DNA from 4 places in the Yersinia massiliensis genome. Region 1 is predicted to be linked to each of the others. Evidence: predicted binding sites of a transcription regulator. Region 1 holds the regulator's gene; each other region holds the start of a gene.

Region 1 (4,511 bases):
CCTGCGTTGGCTACGGGAAACCTATGGCCAAGTGCCAACAGCCGCAGTTGGCGTCTCATTAGGCGGCAATATGCTGGCGATGTATTTAGCCGAGCAAGGGCAGTTAGCCCAAACAGGGCAGGACAATTTATTGCAAGCCGCTGTGGTGGTGTCAGCACCTTTGATGCTAGAGCCTTGCGCCAATCGTATGGAACATGGTTTTTCACGGGTTTATCAGCGCTACTTACTTGATCAACTCAAGCTAAATGCCACCCGTAAATTATTACGTTATCCCGATAGTTTGCCGCTAGCACTGCCACAATTGAAAGCATTGCGGCGCGTCAGGGAGTTCGATGATGCCATCACCTCGAAAATACATGGCTTTAATGACGCGCAAGATTATTATCGCCGTTGCAGCGCCCTCCCCCTGTTGCCGCAGATTAAGATTCCACTACTGATCATTCATGCCAAAGATGATCCCTTTATGACCGACGAGGTTATTCCTAATCTCAATACGTTACCGAGTAATATTCATTACCAGTTAACTGAGCATGGCGGCCATGTCGGCTTTGTCGGCGGTTCATTGAAGCACCCACAAATGTGGCTGGAACAACGCATTCCTGCCTGGCTCTCCCCTTATTTGGAACAACATTCATGATCATTCCTTGGCAACAAATCGACGCTGATACACTGGATAATTTGCTAGAAGCCTTTGTGCTGCGTGAAGGCACGGATTACGGCGAGCATGAACGCTCATTGGCACAAAAAGTTGAGGATGTTCGCCGCCAATTAGTGAGTGGTGACGTGGTTTTGGTGTGGTCCGAGTTACACGAAACCATCAATATTATGCCCCGTGGTTCATTCCGCGCGGATGCAGAAGAACACTCATAACCCTATAGCCTGACGATGAGAATTTTTGATGAAAATCAAGATGACAAGCCAGACGATTTGCCCTAAGAATAACCATTATCGATAAAAATACTGGCAAATGCCGCTTGGCCACTGAGGCGCTTACCCCATGGAGTTACCGTTAATATGTCAACTAAACATCCGGTTATAGCCGTTACTGGCTCAAGCGGCGCAGGGACGACCACCACCAGTTTGGCGTTTCGTAAAATATTCCAGCAGTTGAATATCCGCGCGGCAGAACTCGAAGGTGACAGCTTCCATCGCTATACCCGCCCTGAAATGGATGCCGCCATCCGTAAAGCACGGGATCAAGGCCGGCATATTAGCTATTTTGGCCCAGAAGCCAATGATTTTGGTCAGTTAGAGCAGAGTGTGTCGGAATACGGCAAACACGGCACAGGCCGTTCACGTAAATATTTACACACCTACGATGAAGCGGTGCCTTATAACCAGATTCCCGGCACATTTACACCCTGGGAACCCTTGCCTGAACCTACCGATGTGCTGTTCTACGAAGGGCTACACGGCGGTGTCGTGACTGAACATCACGATGTGGCAAAGCATGTCGATTTATTGGTAGGGGTGGTACCCATCGTCAACCTAGAATGGATTCAAAAACTGGTGCGCGATACCGGTGAACGTGGCCATTCCCGTGAAGCGGTGATGGATTCCGTTGTACGCTCCATGGAGGATTACATCAACTACATTACGCCGCAGTTCTCACGCACTCATATTAACTTCCAGCGCGTGCCGACCGTCGATACCTCAAACCCTTTTGCCGCGAAAGCCATCCCGTCGCTGGATGAAAGTTTTGTGGTTATTCATTTCCGTGGCTTGGATCAGATTGATTTCCCCTACTTGTTAGCAATGCTACAAGGCTCGTTTATTTCCAATATCAATACATTGGTGGTGCCGGGCGGGAAGATGGGATTAGCAATGGAGCTGATTATGGCCCCGTTGGTGCAGCAACTGCTGGAAGGCAAAAAAATCATTTAACGCTTTACGTAGACATCTTGGTTTTACGCATCATAGCGATTGGAACTGCAAGGCGGCGGCAAGCGGACTTATCCCAATGAACTGACCTCAGTCAGTGATTGGGGTGAGCGGATGCAACCTCCTGCAGCTTCAAGGACGAAAAACACGCTTAAGCGACGTCACGAATTTCAAAACTGTGGGTAATGGTCGCTGCTTTACCTAGCATCAGAGAAACAGAGCAGTACTTCTCTGCTGATAATTCCACTGCACGCTCAACAATTTTGTCGGTGAGACCTTTACCGCTAACGATAAAATGCAAATTGATTTGCGTAAACAGACGCGGCGCTTCTTCACGGCGCTGAGAGGTGAGTGTGACCTCACAATCGCGCACATCATTACGCCCCTTTTGCAAAATAGAGACCACATCAATCGCGCTACAACCACCTGCTGACATCAGCAACATTTCCATCGGGCTGGGTGCCTTATCACCGGCATTACCATCCATCAAAACCTGATGCCCTGACGCTGATTCACCCAAAAATGTCAGCCCCTCAACCCACTTCACACGTGCCTGCATAACGCTCGCTCCCAGTTAAATTTTCTGATCCAGACTACCCTTTCATTTATAAAGTCGCAATGTAACCCGATGTTCATCATGCTGAAGCGATACAACACAAGACACTGACCTCATCCTGTGCTACAAACAGAACCGAAAGTATTGTTTCTAGAATTAAATTGGGTAGTGATCGATACTCAGTGTAAGGTTTCTATCCAGTAGGTATCTTGGCTATACCTTTCGGCAGTTGAGCAAATTAATATGCTATACCCAACAGGCGTCAAGATGGTGGGTATAAAGAAAGTGTATTTTATAAGCACGCCGTACAGGGAACTCTGAGCCCTGTTTAGTTAGGCTGCGATAACAACAGAGGATAACAGCGAATGGTTCTCGGCAAGCCACAAACAGACCCGACTCTCGAATGGTTCCTGTCTCATTGCCATATTCACAAATACCCATCGAAGAGTACGCTGATTCACCAAGGTGAAAAGGCCGAAACGCTTTACTACATCGTGAAAGGCTCCGTTGCGGTGCTTATCAAAGATGAAGAAGGTAAAGAGATGATTCTCTCCTATCTAAACCAAGGGGATTTCATCGGTGAACTTGGATTATTTGAAGAAGGCCAAGAGCGTAGTGCTTGGGTTAGAGCAAAAACTGCCTGCGAAGTGGCTGAAATTTCTTACAAAAAATTCCGTCAGCTGATTCAGGTCAACCCAGATATCTTGATGCGCCTGTCTTCGCAAATGGCGAACCGCTTACAGATTACATCCGAGAAAGTGGGTAACCTTGCTTTCCTTGATGTGACTGGGCGTATTGCACAAACACTGCTTAATCTGGCAAAACAACCTGATGCCATGACCCACCCCGATGGGATGCAGATTAAAATTACCCGCCAGGAAATTGGTCAAATCGTTGGCTGCTCCCGCGAAACTGTGGGGCGGATACTAAAAATGCTGGAAGATCAAAACCTGATCTCCGCACACGGTAAAACGATTGTCGTTTACGGCACTCGTTAATTCCCTCAAAACCGGTGCCGAAACTCTCGGTACCGGTTTTCTCACGCAGGTTTGTAAACCATAAATTTCTGGGGCCGACATGAAATGGCAACGGGTTATTTATCATCCTGAAGTGAACTACGCGTTACGCCAAACATTGGTGCTCTGTCTTCCCGCCGCCCTCGGGTTTGCCCTTGGCGAGCTGCGGCTCGGATTGATGTTTGCTCTGATCCCTGCTTGCTGCAATATTGCGGCGCTGGATACTCCCCATCAGCATTTTTTCCGCCGTCTGATTATTGGTGGCGCACTCTTCACGTTGACCAGCTTCCTGACGCAGCAATTACTGCTGTGGCACATTCCCTTGCCGTGGATCATGTTAGGGCTGGCGCTGCTGCTCGGTGTTAATGGCGCGATCAGCCCGCTCCATGGCCGCTTATTACCTGCCGCGTTAATTGCCGCCATCTTTAGCCTCAGCATGGTGGACCGTGCGCCTATCTGGCAAGCGCCACTGTTGTGCGCGGTAGGAACGCTCTGGTACGGCGTCTTTAATTGGTTGTGGTTTCGGCTCTGCAAAGACCAGCCCATTCGCGAGCCTCTAAGTCAACTATATGATTTACTAGCAGATTATTGTGACGCTAAATATAATTTTTTATCACAGCATATAGAGCCAGAAAAAGCCCTCCCGCCGCTGCTCGATCGACAGCAAAAGATAATGGATAAAATTAATCAGCTTTATCAACAATTTAATCTTATTAAAAATGCGACGAAGAAAGAGCAAAAACGGCTGTTGGGGTTATTTCAGATGGCGCTCGATCTGCAGGAGCATGTTACTGCGGCGCTGAATCAGCCGGAGAAAGTACAAGCATTGGTGGAACACAGTCAAATTGAAGCCGTCTTGAGCCGCAACGCCCAAGTTATCGTGGCTCAGTTGCGCACTATTGCTGATGACATTCTCTATCATCATCATGCGACAAACCATTTCACCACCGGCGATGCACTCATTGAGCTAGAGGAGATCGCCCAGCAGCACCCCGATAATCCTGTGGCACAATTTTGCTACTACCATATCCGCCAAATTGACCAACTTCTGAGTAATC
Region 2 (4,511 bases), 970 kb from region 1:
GACGAGGAGGAGCACCTGCACCATCACGACGTTCTGAACGACCACCACCACGACGCTCACCACCATTACCGCCAGCTGGACGCTCACGACGCTCGTGTGGTTGTGCATCGCCCAACAACTGCATGTTCAGCGGCTTGTTCAGGATACGAGTGCGGGTGAAGTGAGATAACATTTCGCCCGGCATACCTTTTGGTAATTCGATCGTTGAGTGAGAAGCAAACAACTTGATGTTACCGATATAACGGCTGCTGATATCACCTTCGTTAGCGATAGCGCCAACGATATGACGAACTTCAACACCATCATCGCGGCCCACTTCAATGCGATACAGTTCCATCTCACCAACATCACGACGTTCACGACGCGCTGGACGATCACCACCGTCACGGCTGTCACGACGGCTATCACCACGATCACGACCACGGTCATTACTGCGATCATCACGGCTGAACTCACGCTGCGGACGACGTGGCGCTTCTGGTGGCAGAATCAGAGGACGTTCGCCTTGCGCCATTTTCAGCAATGCTGCAGCCAATGTTTCGAGATCAAACTCTTCTTCTGGTTGCAGTTTAGCCAGCAATGCACGGTACAAGTCCAAATCACTGCTTTCCAGCTGTTGGCCAACTTTAGCAGCGAACTGCGCTAAGCGGCGCTCGCCCAGCAATTCTGCGTTTGGCAACTGAACTTCAGGAATAGTCAGTTTCATCGTGCGTTCGATGTTCTGCAACAGGCGACGTTCACGGTTCTCAACGAACAGTAATGCGCGACCAGCACGGCCAGCACGACCGGTACGGCCGATACGGTGAACGTAAGACTCTGAATCCATAGGGATATCATAGTTTACAACCAAGCTGATACGTTCAACGTCCAAACCACGAGCAGCAACGTCGGTCGCGATCAGAATATCCAAACGGCCATCTTTCAGGCGGTCAAGTGTCTGCTCACGTAAAGACTGGTTCATATCGCCGTTCAGTGCAGCGCTGCTATAACCACTACGCTCCAAGGCTTCAGCCACTTCCAGTGTCGCGTTTTTAGTACGCACGAAGATGATGGCAGCGTCGAAATCTTCAGATTCCAAGAAACGCACCAACGCTTCTTTCTTGTTATAGCCGCCACCCACTCTCCAGAAGCTCTGGCTGATATCTGGACGGGTCGTCACGCTAGACTGAATGCGCACTTCCTGCGGATCTTTCATGAAACGACGAGTAATACGACGAATCGCTTCTGGCATGGTTGCAGAGAACAACGCGGTCTGATGTTCAGCCGGGATCTGCGCCATGATAGTTTCAACGTCTTCGATAAAGCCCATACGCAGCATTTCATCTGCTTCATCCAACACCAAACCGCTCAGGTTGGACAAGTTCAGGGTGCCACGTTTCAGGTGGTCTAACAGACGACCTGGGGTACCCACAACAATTTGTGGACCTTGGCGCAAAGCGCGTAATTGAACGTCATAACGTTGGCCGCCGTACAGGGCCACAACGTTGACGCCATTCATATCTTTAGAGAAGCTAGACAGTGCTTCAGCGACCTGAATAGCCAACTCACGGGTTGGTGCTAATACCAGAACCTGTGGTGCTTTCAGCTCAGCTTTAATATTGTGTAACAGCGGCAGACCAAACGCGGCTGTTTTGCCACTACCTGTCTGTGCCATGCCCAATACATCACGGCCGTTTAACAGATGTGGGATACATTCCAGCTGGATAGGAGAGGGTTTTTCATAACCCAGGCCAGCCAGAGCGGAAAGAATAGGAGCGGACAGCCCCAGATCAGCAAAAGAGGTTTCAAACTCAGTAGTCATGTACACGTGCCTCATTAATAATGGCAGCCAGTCTACATAACTCGTCGAGAAAATTTTCAGTCATTTTCATTGAAAAGTGTGAACCGGCTCAAATTAGATTATAAAACGAACAAAAAAGCCATCACCGGTTAAGGTGATAACATTGGTAAAAACCAAGTTAAATCAGGCTGATAAGTGTCCGTCAGCTATTGCTGGTCCGATTCCGATAGGTCGTCTTGTTCTTGGCCCAAAAGTGCCAATTCCAACAATGCATAGCGGTGCTCAACAAAGTTATGAACGTTGTTAGCTACCGTCAGTTTGAACAGCGCCGAAGCGGTGTTCTTGTCCCCCAGACTTAGGTAATGCTTACCTAAATAGAAGTCAGTTTCACTGAGATGCTCAGCGAGCGAAGTGTTATCCGTTGCATCTGCCTTGAGCCTTTCCATCAGCGTTTTTTCGCTGATCGTGCCCAGGTAGAATTCGACAATATTCCATCCCCATTGCCCTCTGTCCGATTTCTCATAGCGTTGTTGTAACGCTACTGCCGCTGCCTTGGGATCGATTTCTCTTTCCACCAGATACAGCCACAACGAACGGAAGGGATCATTTGGATCGTCTTGATAAAACGCCTGCAGATCATCCTGCGCCAACGGGAGTCGACCGCCATAATACAGAGCGATACCCCGGTTTAAACGCGCGTAATTGTAAGTTGGATCAAGCTCTAGTACAGAATCAAACGCTTCATAGGCAGCATCAAAATTGCCTGCCTGCGTTAAATAAATACCCAGATAGTTAAAAACTTCTGGCATATCAGGACGAATAGCTAACGCTTGCGAAAAATCATTTCGCGCTAGTGCTCGCAGCCCGAGGCTATCATACAGCACTCCGCGCTCATATAAAAGCTGTGCGCGCTCATCATCCGTAAGTGCCCGACTTGCAAGGATTTGTTCCATGCGCGCCAGAATCACTTCCTGCTGCAATGTTGGTTGCAACGGGATAGCCAACACCTCGTCTTTACGCCAATCATGGTTGCTGCATCCAGCCAGCATGAGTGCTGTCGCAACGTAACACCAGCGCAAGAAAGGCTTCATTTCCTACTCCCGAAGACAAACATTGGACAAACATCCTTTCATCCATTTGTTTAACACGAGGGCATCCTGTCCTCGAGATAACATAGCCCCTTACTATTATCAGTCAGGGGCTATGGAATACCGTATTACTCTGCTGCTTCTGGTGCCGGAGCTTCTGCGTCAGGAGTAGTGGCTTCTTTGATGCTCAGGCGGATACGGCCTTGGCGGTCAACTTCCATTACTTTAACTGGCACTTCTTGGCCCATCTGCAGGTAGTCTGTCACTTTCTCTACACGCTTGTCAGCGATTTGAGAAATATGAACCAGACCTTCTTTACCGCCGCCGATGGCTACAAATGCACCGAAATCAACGATACGAGTCACTTTACCCGCATAGATACGGCCCACTTCGATTTCAGCTGTAATTTCTTCAATGCGACGAATTGCGTGTTTTGCTTTATCGCCGTCAGTTGCTGCAATCTTGATGGTGCCATCATCTTCGATTTCAATTGTAGTGCCTGTTTCATCAGTCAGCGCACGAATCACAGAACCACCTTTACCGATCACATCCTTAATTTTCTCAGGATTGATTTTCATGGTGTAGATACGTGGAGCGAACTCAGAGATATCACCACGAGGTGTGCTGATAGCCTGTTCCATAACACCCAGAATGTGCAGACGCGCACCCTTAGCTTGGTTCAGAGCCACCTGCATGATTTCGCGGGTGATACCTTCAATTTTAATGTCCATTTGCAATGCGCTGATACCGTCACGGCTACCCGCTACTTTAAAGTCCATGTCGCCCAAGTGATCTTCGTCACCCAGAATGTCAGACAGAACCACAAAGTTTTCGTCTTCTTTAACCAGACCCATCGCGATACCAGCAACAGCGGCTTTAATCGGCACACCTGCATCCATCAGCGCCAAAGAAGCACCACAAACAGAAGCCATTGAGGAAGAACCGTTAGATTCGGTGATTTCAGAAACCACACGAACAGTGTACGGGAACTCGCTCGGGCTTGGCATCACTGCCAACACACCGCGTTTCGCCAGACGGCCATGACCAATCTCACGACGCTTCGGTGAGCCAACCATACCGGTTTCACCAACACAATATGGAGGGAAATTATAGTGTAGCAGGAATGAGTCAGTACGCTCACCCATCAACTCATCAATATTTTGTGCATCACGGGCAGTACCCAGAGTTGCAGTGACCAGTGCCTGAGTTTCACCACGGGTGAACAACGCAGAGCCATGAGTACGTGGCAATACGCCAGTACGCACATCCAAGCCACGGATCATGTCTTTTTCACGGCCATCGATACGCGGTTCGCCACGTAATACACGGCTACGAACAACGTTCTTCTCAACATCACCCAAGATGTCCTGAATTTCAGCAGGATTCAAGGTTTCGTCTTGTGCCAACAACGCTTCAGTCACGTCAGCTTTAATAGCATCAACCTGAGTGTAACGCTCTTGTTTCTCAGTGATACGGTATGCATCGCCCAAACGAGCTTCAGCGAGTTCAGCCACACGCGCATTCAGTGCTTCGTTCACTGGCTCTGGATGCCAATCCCACTTCGGTTTACCCGCTTCGGCAACCAAGGCATTAATATTTTCAATCACAACTTGCTGTTGTTCGTGGCCAAAGACAACCGCGCC
Region 3 (4,511 bases), 880 kb from region 1:
TTCGTTTTGTGCCTTATTAGCAATAATAACGAACGGCAGATACATCAGTGTAGCAATGCCCAAGTTGAACAAGCTTAATAACATCGCAGCAATACTGCCGTTGGTATTAAAGAATGCCCCCAAACCGACGGGCATGGTCCATGGTGCAATATTGGTGATTGGCGGAATAAAACCTGTGTAATAGGCAATAGAGGTAATGATTGCCAAGACCGGCTGAACCAAAATAAAGGGAATAAAGAACAGCGGGTTCATTATGACCGGTAAACCAAACAGGATAGGTTCGTTAATTTGGAAAATACTCGCCGGTGCGCCCAATTTTGCTACTTGACGATAATCTGCACGACGCGAACCGATAAAGATAGCAATCACAAGTCCTAACGTTGCCCCAGTCCCGCCTAAGAAGATGTAGGAATCAACGAAAGGTTTCGCCCACATATGGAACTCTTTACCTGCGGCTACTGCTGCAGCAACTGAACCATATTGGGTGTAGGTGGCGACGTTTTCTAGCGCAAACGGCATCATGATGCCACTTTCCAGCGCCGATAGGGCCATGGCTCCGTGTATCCCGAAGAACCACAACAGCGAGGAACACATAACATATACCCACCCCACCACACTGCCCATTTTGGATAGTGGTGCTGAAATGGTGTCCATAATGATCTGGTGGAAGTTCGTGCCATACAGCCCTAGGACGTAGGCCAAAACCCCCATGAAGGAAAGAATGATAAACCCTGGGATCAGCGCTGAGAAAGAGCGGGAAACGGACGTTGGCACACTATCCGGCAGGCGAATGATCCAGTTGCGGCGAGTGATAAAGGTAAAGACCTCAGCCACCACTAAACCGATGATAATACCAGAGATAATATTCGCACCACCTAACCAATTAGCCCCCACCGCATAGGCTTCTCCCACGCTATACGGCGTCACGGTCATAAAGGCGGCAATAGCCAGTAACGCCGCAGCAAGAGGGTCGACTTTCTTCTCTTCAGCTAAGGCCATACTGATAAAGAACGGCGTCATTAACGACATAATACCGAGAGTACCGTTATAAACGTTGCCACCGATTGCTTTCAAACCATTGAGCGTAGCGATGGTGTCAGCATCAAGGCGTACGCCCATCGAGAAGAAGAATGACCCCTCACCGAAACTTAAAAACACGTTATTAATCAGAACGAACATCGCCCCTGTCAGGGTCAATGGCATCAACCGAATAAATCCGTTCTTGATAGCATTGATATGTTGCTGTCTGCCAATCTTAATCGCAAAAGGCAAAATGGCCTTTTCCAGAGAATGAATAAATGCGCTCACAGTGCTCCCCTTATTGTTTTGCTTTTTTTATGGCAGCGACAGCCGCTTTTAATACCCCTAAACCATCGACTTTGCCGTACAAGAGCGCATCGATCACTTCAACGGGCTTATGGGGGAACATTTTGGCAATTTCAGGCAACATGTAAGCAATTTGCGGCCCTAATAAAATCACATCAGCCTGAGCGCCATGCTCTGCTGCCATCGCTTCAGGGTAAGCACTGATAACGACGGGTACGTCATATTTTTCTGCTTGTACTTTCATCTTGGAAACCAGTAGCGAGGTGGACATACCGGCAGAACAAAATAGATAAATTTTTTTCTTTTCCATACCCAACACCTTTTGATGTTCAAAAGAAACAAGTTATTTATATGCCAGTGCAATGGTGAATTCCCTTTATCTGTACTTTATCGTGCCCCTTGCCCAGCCCATTGTTTCTGGTTGTCGTCAGTATACGGCGTCGATAGCTAAGCCAGTAATTCACTTCTATCAATAATCGTCTCTAATTGACTTCTGACATTGATGCCCTTCACATTTCTCAGTGATTACAATGTGATGCTTATCGCAAAATTGTTATTTTTTTGCTCGGCGAATTAAGTTTAATTCATTTACATTTCATATGCTTAATTTTATTTGAGAAAAGTAGTCGACCAATCTGCGGCGAAAAAAATGCATTAAAATCAGTGATGAGACAAATTAGTCATGCTTATTGATTGGAGAATTATCCTAGCGAAGTTTTTCACTCTTTGGCAGGGATTGAGTGACAGAGTTTTATGCAGGGAGAGTAGGACATTTTGACGCTTCACATGTTAGTACGTCGTTATCATGGGGTCACAAATACTCAATACGTTGACGCCATTATTAGCTGAATACCCATTAATATTCTAAAGTTAACAGGTGTTTACCTATTGAAGGAGTGACTGATGACGGTATTCGGCAATATCACACCGATCCATAGACGCAGATTAATGTGCGTAGGATGGCAATCATCAACCTTGAAATTCGCAGTATTGGCGTTATTCAGCTTGGTGATTTCGATGTCAGCCATTGCGGCACCCGCCGTGACGGTAACGGAATTACAACGCGGCTTAGATCACCCGTGGTCACTGGCCTTCTTGCCTGATAATGGCGGTATTTTAATTACCGAGCGTTCTGGGCAACTACGTTTGTGGCAACCAGGGAAAGCGATTTCAGCACCGTTAAAAGGGGTACCCACCGTCTATGCCAAAGGGCAAGGTGGCTTATTGGAAGTGGCGCTATCACCTAAGTTCTCTCAGGACCGCCGCGTATACCTCAGTTTTGCAGAAGCAGGAAAAGACGGAAAAGCAGGTACCGCCGTGGGCTATGGCCGCCTTAACCCACAGGGCACGGCTATTGACGATTTCACCGCATTTTTCCGTCAGCAGCCGAAGCTATCTACTGGCAACCACTTTGGTGGAAAATTGGCTTTTGATGATAAAGACCATATTTTTATCACGCTAGGCGAGAATAATCAGCGCCCAACCGCTCAGGATCTGAGTTTGCACCAAGGTAAAATTGTTCGTCTCACACTCGATGGGAAAGTGCCGACAGATAATCCTTTTGCCAATCGTCCTCCGGCAAAACCCGAAATCTGGTCCTATGGCCATCGTAATCCACAAGGATTGGCCTTAAACCCTTGGAGTGGAGTGATGTGGGCAAATGAACATGGCCCTAAAGGAGGCGATGAAGTGAATATCCCAGAGGCAGGGAAAAACTACGGCTGGCCACTTGCGACCCACGGCGTGAACTATTCAGGCTTAGCGATTCCCGAAGCCAAAGGCACGCATGTCGATGGCACTGAGCAGCCCATTTATTATTGGGAGAAATCACCTGGGATCAGTGGAATGGCTTTCTATGATAACCCCCGTTTTCCTAGCTGGCAGCATTCACTCTTTATCGGCGCGTTAGCGCAAGAGGCATTGATTCGCCTGCAATTGGAAGGCGATAAAGTGATTTCAGAGGAACGGTTGCTGGAAGACCGTGGTGAACGAATTCGCGATGTTCGCGTGGGGCCTGACGGCTATCTTTATGTCTTAACCGATGAGCGTGACGGTAAGTTGCTGAAAGTCGGCCTCGACACAAAATAGCCAAATCTTAGCGCTTGTATTTGTACTACAATTATTCTGATTCTAACGAATGGCCATTGAGGGCTTTGTTATGACAGCAATAGATGTAATGTGGGTAGGATTGGGTGGCGGTATCGGTTCTCTTTTACGGTGGTGGATAGGGTTAGGCGTTGGAAAGATATATAAAGGCAATTTCCCACTCGGCACTTTTCTGATCAATATCTCCGGTGCATTTGTAATTGGCTACCTGAGTATTCTATTTAGCGTGGATTGGCGTGATCGTTACGGTGATTTCATGAATGCAGCGATCTTAACCGGCATTTTAGGCGGCTATACCACCTTCAGTAGCATGCAATTAGATGCAGCAAAATTGGCAACTGCCCGCAGTCGAGCCATTGCAGCCGGATATCTGATTATTTCTGTCGTGGTCGGTCTAATTGCCGCAGCATTCGGTGCTTGGTTAGCTTATTGATCGAGTCACGGACTAATTCATAGGAAAATGCTATGCCAAATCTTATTATTCTCGTTTTTGTTGGTGGGGCTTTTGGTGCCATGTGCCGTGAATTCATTATGCTATCAGTACCCAGATTAGCGGATGGATTCCCGATGGATATCTTTGTCGCCAATATCATCGCGGCATTTTTATTAGGACTAGCCACCTCTCTGTTTAAAAAAGATATTATTAATCAGTATGTGCATCTGATGGTTGGTACGGGGATTATGGGGGGGCTTTCCACATTCTCCAGCTTTGTATTTGGTGCTGTGGAAATGATGAAAAACCCGACGGGCGTATTGGTTTCAATCTGCTATTTGGTGATAAGCCTTATTGTCGGTTTTATTGCGGTCGAGCTGGGCTTAATGGTCGGGCCAAAAGAGAAGCCCAAAGATCCACAAGCCGCCGTTGAATAACGCCAATGACTTATTAATCCGCATAAAAAAACACCCGAGACAGCTGATAAAGTGCTCATTGCACAGAGGACAAGCAGATCGTAAAGACGCCGTAAAATCATCCCTGATGGCTCGAGCCATCCTTGGTGCGGACGCTTTACTCTTCTGCCTGCCCTCACCGTTCTAGGTCGAGTCATCGATGTTTGTCAGCATTGACTCGTTCAGAACGG
Region 4 (4,511 bases), 2.1 Mb from region 1:
GGTTCCCGTCACAAATACTCGCGTTAACATAACAATACTCCAAAATCTGTCCACGCCGACTTAAGTTTTTTCGCTTAACATGCACGAAATTGGCAACATGAATAAAAGTCTAGGCGATGCCGACAGTGGACAGCTTGCGTTAGCGCAATGTTTTAACGAACTGAGTGGAGTTTTTAACGAATAATTCAGATGTACCCACTAATAATTAACTCTTATTTATTAGTGGTAATACACTAGCCCTGCAGCAATTTTACCAATAATGAGCCGTTATATAACGCCTCTTTCACTAATGCGGCACCTGGCATTGTGCCTTGATTAAAGAATTGAGTCGGTTCAACTACAATATTATCACTGTATGCAGGTAGCGCTTGTTGGCGAATACAAGCGGCGATAGCGGGATGCAAAATAGATGCGGCTTTATTTAACGGGGAGCCGACTAGGATTTTTTCGGGATTAAATAAATTGACCATAATGGCAACTATTCGTCCTACGCTATGACCAACCCCTAAAATAATATCTTTCGCCAGTTGGTCACCGGCTAAGGCAGCATCGCATAAAGATTCCACGCTTAATGGCGTACTGTGTAATAACGAACTCATTGAGCCGTTTAAGCGTTGCTGGGCAATTTCCAGCATATTCTCAATACTGGCGACCGTTTCAAGGCAACCATGATTGCCGCAATAACAGCGTTTTCCGTAAGGGTCTACTTGGGTATGACCAATCTCAACCACGCTACGGCTGCCGGCATGCAATACTCTGCCCGCTGTAATAACACCTGCGCCAACGTTGTGATCAATCACAACTTGAATGACATTCTGGCTACCACGTGATGCGCCATAAAGTGCTTCAGCCATAGTCCAAGCACAAATATCGTGTTGCAGATAAACAGGCAGCCCCGTTCTTTGCTCTAATGCAGGGCCAAGCAGCATTTCATCGACATCATAAAATGGCATTTTATGCACGATACCTGCGGGTGCATCAATGATGCCGGGCATAGTGATCGCTATTGCGGTTAACCTTTCCAGTTTTTCCTGATGTCGAATGAAGAATTGATCGACTTCATTGAGAATGCGCTGAAGCAATGGTTCAGAGTGGTTATCAGGTAATGGAATTTGATCTTCGACCACCAATTTACTACTGAGGTCGCGTAAGGCGAGAGTAATGGAGCCGCGGCTGATACGCCCTGAGACATAATGCCAAGCTTCAGTATCAAGCACTAAGCCTATAGCTGGGCGACCGCGACTGCCAACATCCTGATATTCAGTTTCTTTAACCAGATGCGCTTCAACCAATTCCCTCACAATTTTCGTGATACTGGCAGGGGCCAACTGTGCCCTTTTAGACAGTTCAATACGGGATATTGGGCCGAACAAATCAATCAGCCGGTAAACGGCCCCTGCATTGGTCTGCTTGATTTGATCAATATGCCCAGGCTGTCCATCCGTTATCACTAAACCGGCTCCTTCTCTGCCAACCAAGTATTTTTCGCGCTTCTAAATAAAGATTATCGGCTATGTTGGGGCTTTTAGCATATGGCGTCAACTATTTGATTAGTTATGTGATTTACTGCACATAATCATCGATTTATAATGGCGGAAATGGTCGTTATTTATACGGTGGAGATGTTCATCTCTTATTGCCTACAGCCAATACTCTCACTTAATATCCGCCACCATCAGGCGAATCAATGCTTCTGCTGGGGCAGTTACGGGCCGGTGCTTATGGTTAACCAGCCAGACTTCGGTTGTGGCGCTAGCTTCGGCTAAGGGTAAATATTTCACCCCATCTACTTTTACGCGAGTAAATGAAGCTGGCAGTATGGAAACACCTAAACCAGAGGAGACTAGACCCACGATAGTCATTGCTTCCCCGACTTCCTGCGTTATATAGGGCGTAATTCCCGCACGGGCTAACAGTGTAAGAATTTCATCGTACAGTGCTGTTCCGACCTCGCGAGAAAAGAAAACAAAAGGCTGCTCGGCTAATGAACTGAATTTAACGCTTCCTGCGGGCAATGCAGCTAACGGATGATCTTCATTCACCACCGCGACTAGGGGTTCACGTAATAGCAATCGATATTGTAATGCATCTGGTAGTCGTGTATTTCTCATCACGCCAATATCTAATCGCCCATCCAGTAACGGCTCAATTTGCTGTTTTGTATTGACCTCTTGCATCTTAATATGGACTTGCGGGTGTAATTGGCGAAATGCCCGTAAGTTTTTAGATACAGTGCTAATAAATGGTGCAGAGGATGTAAACCCAATCGTTAACTCACCAGACTCTCCTCGATGTAAGCGCGCGGCTTTTTCCGATGCAGAATTAACCTGTGCCAGAATTTGGTAGGATTCCTTTAAAAACAATGCGCCAGCCTGCGTCAGGCTGACATTACGATTGTTGCGTGCAAACAATCGCGCACCAATTTGTTCTTCTAGGATTTGAATTTGTTGGCTCAATGGTGGTTGTGAAATACGCAGTCGTTCAGCTGCTCGGCCAAAATGCAGTTCTTCCGCAACAGCAATAAAATAACGTAAATGCCTAAGTTCAATAGTCATTGATGTAGATTGATATGTTAAACATCTTATTCAGGATGATTAATATATTAGACAAAAAACTCAGCAATTTCTATGATCATGTCATTGAGCCGTTCAGTGGCTACACCAAGGTTTTGGTGAAAAGAGTTTTTGAATGTTTTAACGAAAAGGAAATACCGTGACCACCTCTTTGCGCACTACGACTACCGTAGCGCCAGCAGCCAATGACGACGCCTCTTCACTATCACCAACAGCCGATGTTCCTCGTTTGTCTAAACGCCCTTATATTCAACGAGGCACACCACAGTTTATCCGCGTAACCTTGGCTTTCTTTTCAGCAGGCTTGGCGACATTTGCCCTACTCTACTGTGTGCAGCCAATCCTGCCGTTACTGTCACAAGACTTCAATATCTCTCCAGCAGGCAGCAGCTTATCGCTTTCTGCCGCGACGGGAATGCTCGCCTTTGGACTGATGTTTACCGGCCCTCTCTCAGATGCTGTCGGGCGTAAATCAGTGATGGTCATTGCGCTGATGCTTGCCGCTGTCTGTACAATTATTTGCTCATTTATGACCAGTTGGCATGGCATCCTACTTATGCGGGCATTAATTGGTCTGGCCCTTAGTGGTGTTGCAGCTGTGGCGATGACCTACCTTAGCGAGGAAATACATCCGAGCTTTGTTGCATTGTCTATGGGGTTATATATTAGCGGTAACTCTATTGGAGGAATGAGTGGCCGCTTAGTCACTGGGGTACTCAGTGATTTTTTCTCATGGCGCATTGCACTGGCGGTGATCGGCTTATTTGCATTAGCTGCCGCTTGTATGTTTTGGCGTATTCTTCCCGCATCGAAACACTTCCGTCCAACCTCATTACGGCCAAGAACACTGGCGATTAATTTCAAACTACACTGGCGAGATCCTGGTTTACCTTTGCTCTTTGCAGAGGGATTTCTCATTATGGGTAGCTTTGTCACCTTATTTAATTACATAGGGTACCGCTTGTTGGCTCAGCCATATTATCTTAGCCAGGCAGTGGTCGGCTTATTATCGATAGTTTATCTGACAGGGTCTTATAGTTCGCCAAAAGCGGGTTCCCTGACGAGCCGTTATGGACGAGGGCCAATACTATTGGCATCCATTGGAATGATGTTGGTTGGCGTTCTTATTACCTGTTTCCCGTCAGTCATTAGTATCTTTATCGGTATGATGATATTTACAGCTGGTTTTTTTGCTGCCCATTCTGTTGCAAGCAGTTGGATTGGGCGGCGGGCACGTCGCGCAAAAGCGCAGGCATCCTCACTTTATCTGTTTTGCTATTATGCAGGGTCGAGTGTGGCAGGAACATTGGGTGGAATTTTCTGGCTCAATTTAGGTTGGACAGGCGTTGTTGCCTTTATCGCTGCACTTCTGCTAGTTGCACTTTTTGTTGGCCAGCGTTTACGTAAACTACCAGAGGCGGCGAGAATTTAATTTTACCGACAAGGACTGCTGAAATTTAAATTAAGTATATAATGTACATAGAGACTTTTTTACGGTAAATATTAACTTAATTTATTAATAATTGCAGGAGAGCATATGACAAGTCATTTTCTAACGCTGTGGGATATTCTGGCGACTACATTTTCGATTTTCTTTTTTATTGCTTATTTACTGATTCTGTTTCAGGTGATTTCGGATCTGTTCAGAGACCACGAGTTGAGTGGATTTTATAAAGCGATTTGGATTATCTTTTTACTATTCATCCCGCTACTGACCTCTCTTCTGTATCTGGTTACTCGCGGTAAGGGCATGGCACAACGTTATCGTGCATCAGTACAAAAGAATGTTTCAGATACCAATGAATATATTCGTCAGGTAGCCGGTAAATCCCCAGCCGAGCAGATTGCTGACGCTAAAAAATTATGGGATGACGGTGTGATTACTGAAAGTGAGTACATGCAGCTTAAAGCAAAAGCATTAGCTTAAGCGTTGATTCA

The links. Region 1 encodes CRP, which controls carbon source genes, mostly activating them, when cyclic AMP is high. Its sites were predicted from a motif close to ATGTGANNNNNNTCACAT; they were not measured.
Positions count from the first base shown of each region.
Region 2: yrbN (protein YrbN) is a predicted target of CRP. The motif match lies at 1,878-1,895, and genes of this name have one in related genera.
Region 3: DA391_RS05255 (PTS sugar transporter subunit IIB) is a predicted target of CRP. The motif match lies at 1,857-1,874, and genes of this name have one in related genera.
Region 4: mlc (sugar metabolism global transcriptional regulator Mlc) is a predicted target of CRP. The motif match lies at 1,557-1,574, and genes of this name have one in related genera.

Region 1 covers NZ_CP028487.1:261,515-266,025, reverse strand. The annotation lists gene DA391_RS01095 (hydrolase) at 1-637, shown strand, start outside; gene DA391_RS01090 (YheU family protein) at 634-870, shown strand; gene DA391_RS01085 (phosphoribulokinase) at 1,015-1,884, shown strand; gene DA391_RS01080 (OsmC family protein) at 2,033-2,440, opposite strand; gene crp (cAMP-activated global transcriptional regulator CRP) at 2,803-3,435, shown strand; gene DA391_RS01070 (YccS/YhfK family putative transporter) at 3,515-4,511, shown strand, end outside.
Region 2 covers NZ_CP028487.1:4,281,543-4,286,053, forward strand. The annotation lists gene DA391_RS19790 (DEAD/DEAH family ATP-dependent RNA helicase) at 1-1,801, opposite strand, end outside; gene yrbN (protein YrbN) at 1,791-1,871, opposite strand; gene nlpI (lipoprotein NlpI) at 1,987-2,871, opposite strand; gene pnp (polyribonucleotide nucleotidyltransferase) at 2,997-4,511, opposite strand, start outside.
Region 3 covers NZ_CP028487.1:1,141,258-1,145,768, reverse strand. The annotation lists gene chbC (PTS N,N'-diacetylchitobiose transporter subunit IIC) at 1-1,308, opposite strand, end outside; gene DA391_RS05255 (PTS sugar transporter subunit IIB) at 1,319-1,636, opposite strand; gene DA391_RS05250 (PQQ-dependent sugar dehydrogenase) at 2,230-3,414, shown strand; gene crcB (fluoride efflux transporter CrcB) at 3,485-3,865, shown strand; gene crcB (fluoride efflux transporter CrcB) at 3,898-4,302, shown strand.
Region 4 covers NZ_CP028487.1:2,397,648-2,402,158, reverse strand. The annotation lists gene bioD (dethiobiotin synthase) at 1-30, opposite strand, end outside; gene mlc (sugar metabolism global transcriptional regulator Mlc) at 234-1,451, opposite strand; gene DA391_RS11230 (LysR family transcriptional regulator) at 1,656-2,555, opposite strand; gene DA391_RS11225 (MFS transporter) at 2,713-4,005, shown strand; gene DA391_RS11220 (SHOCT domain-containing protein) at 4,111-4,500, shown strand.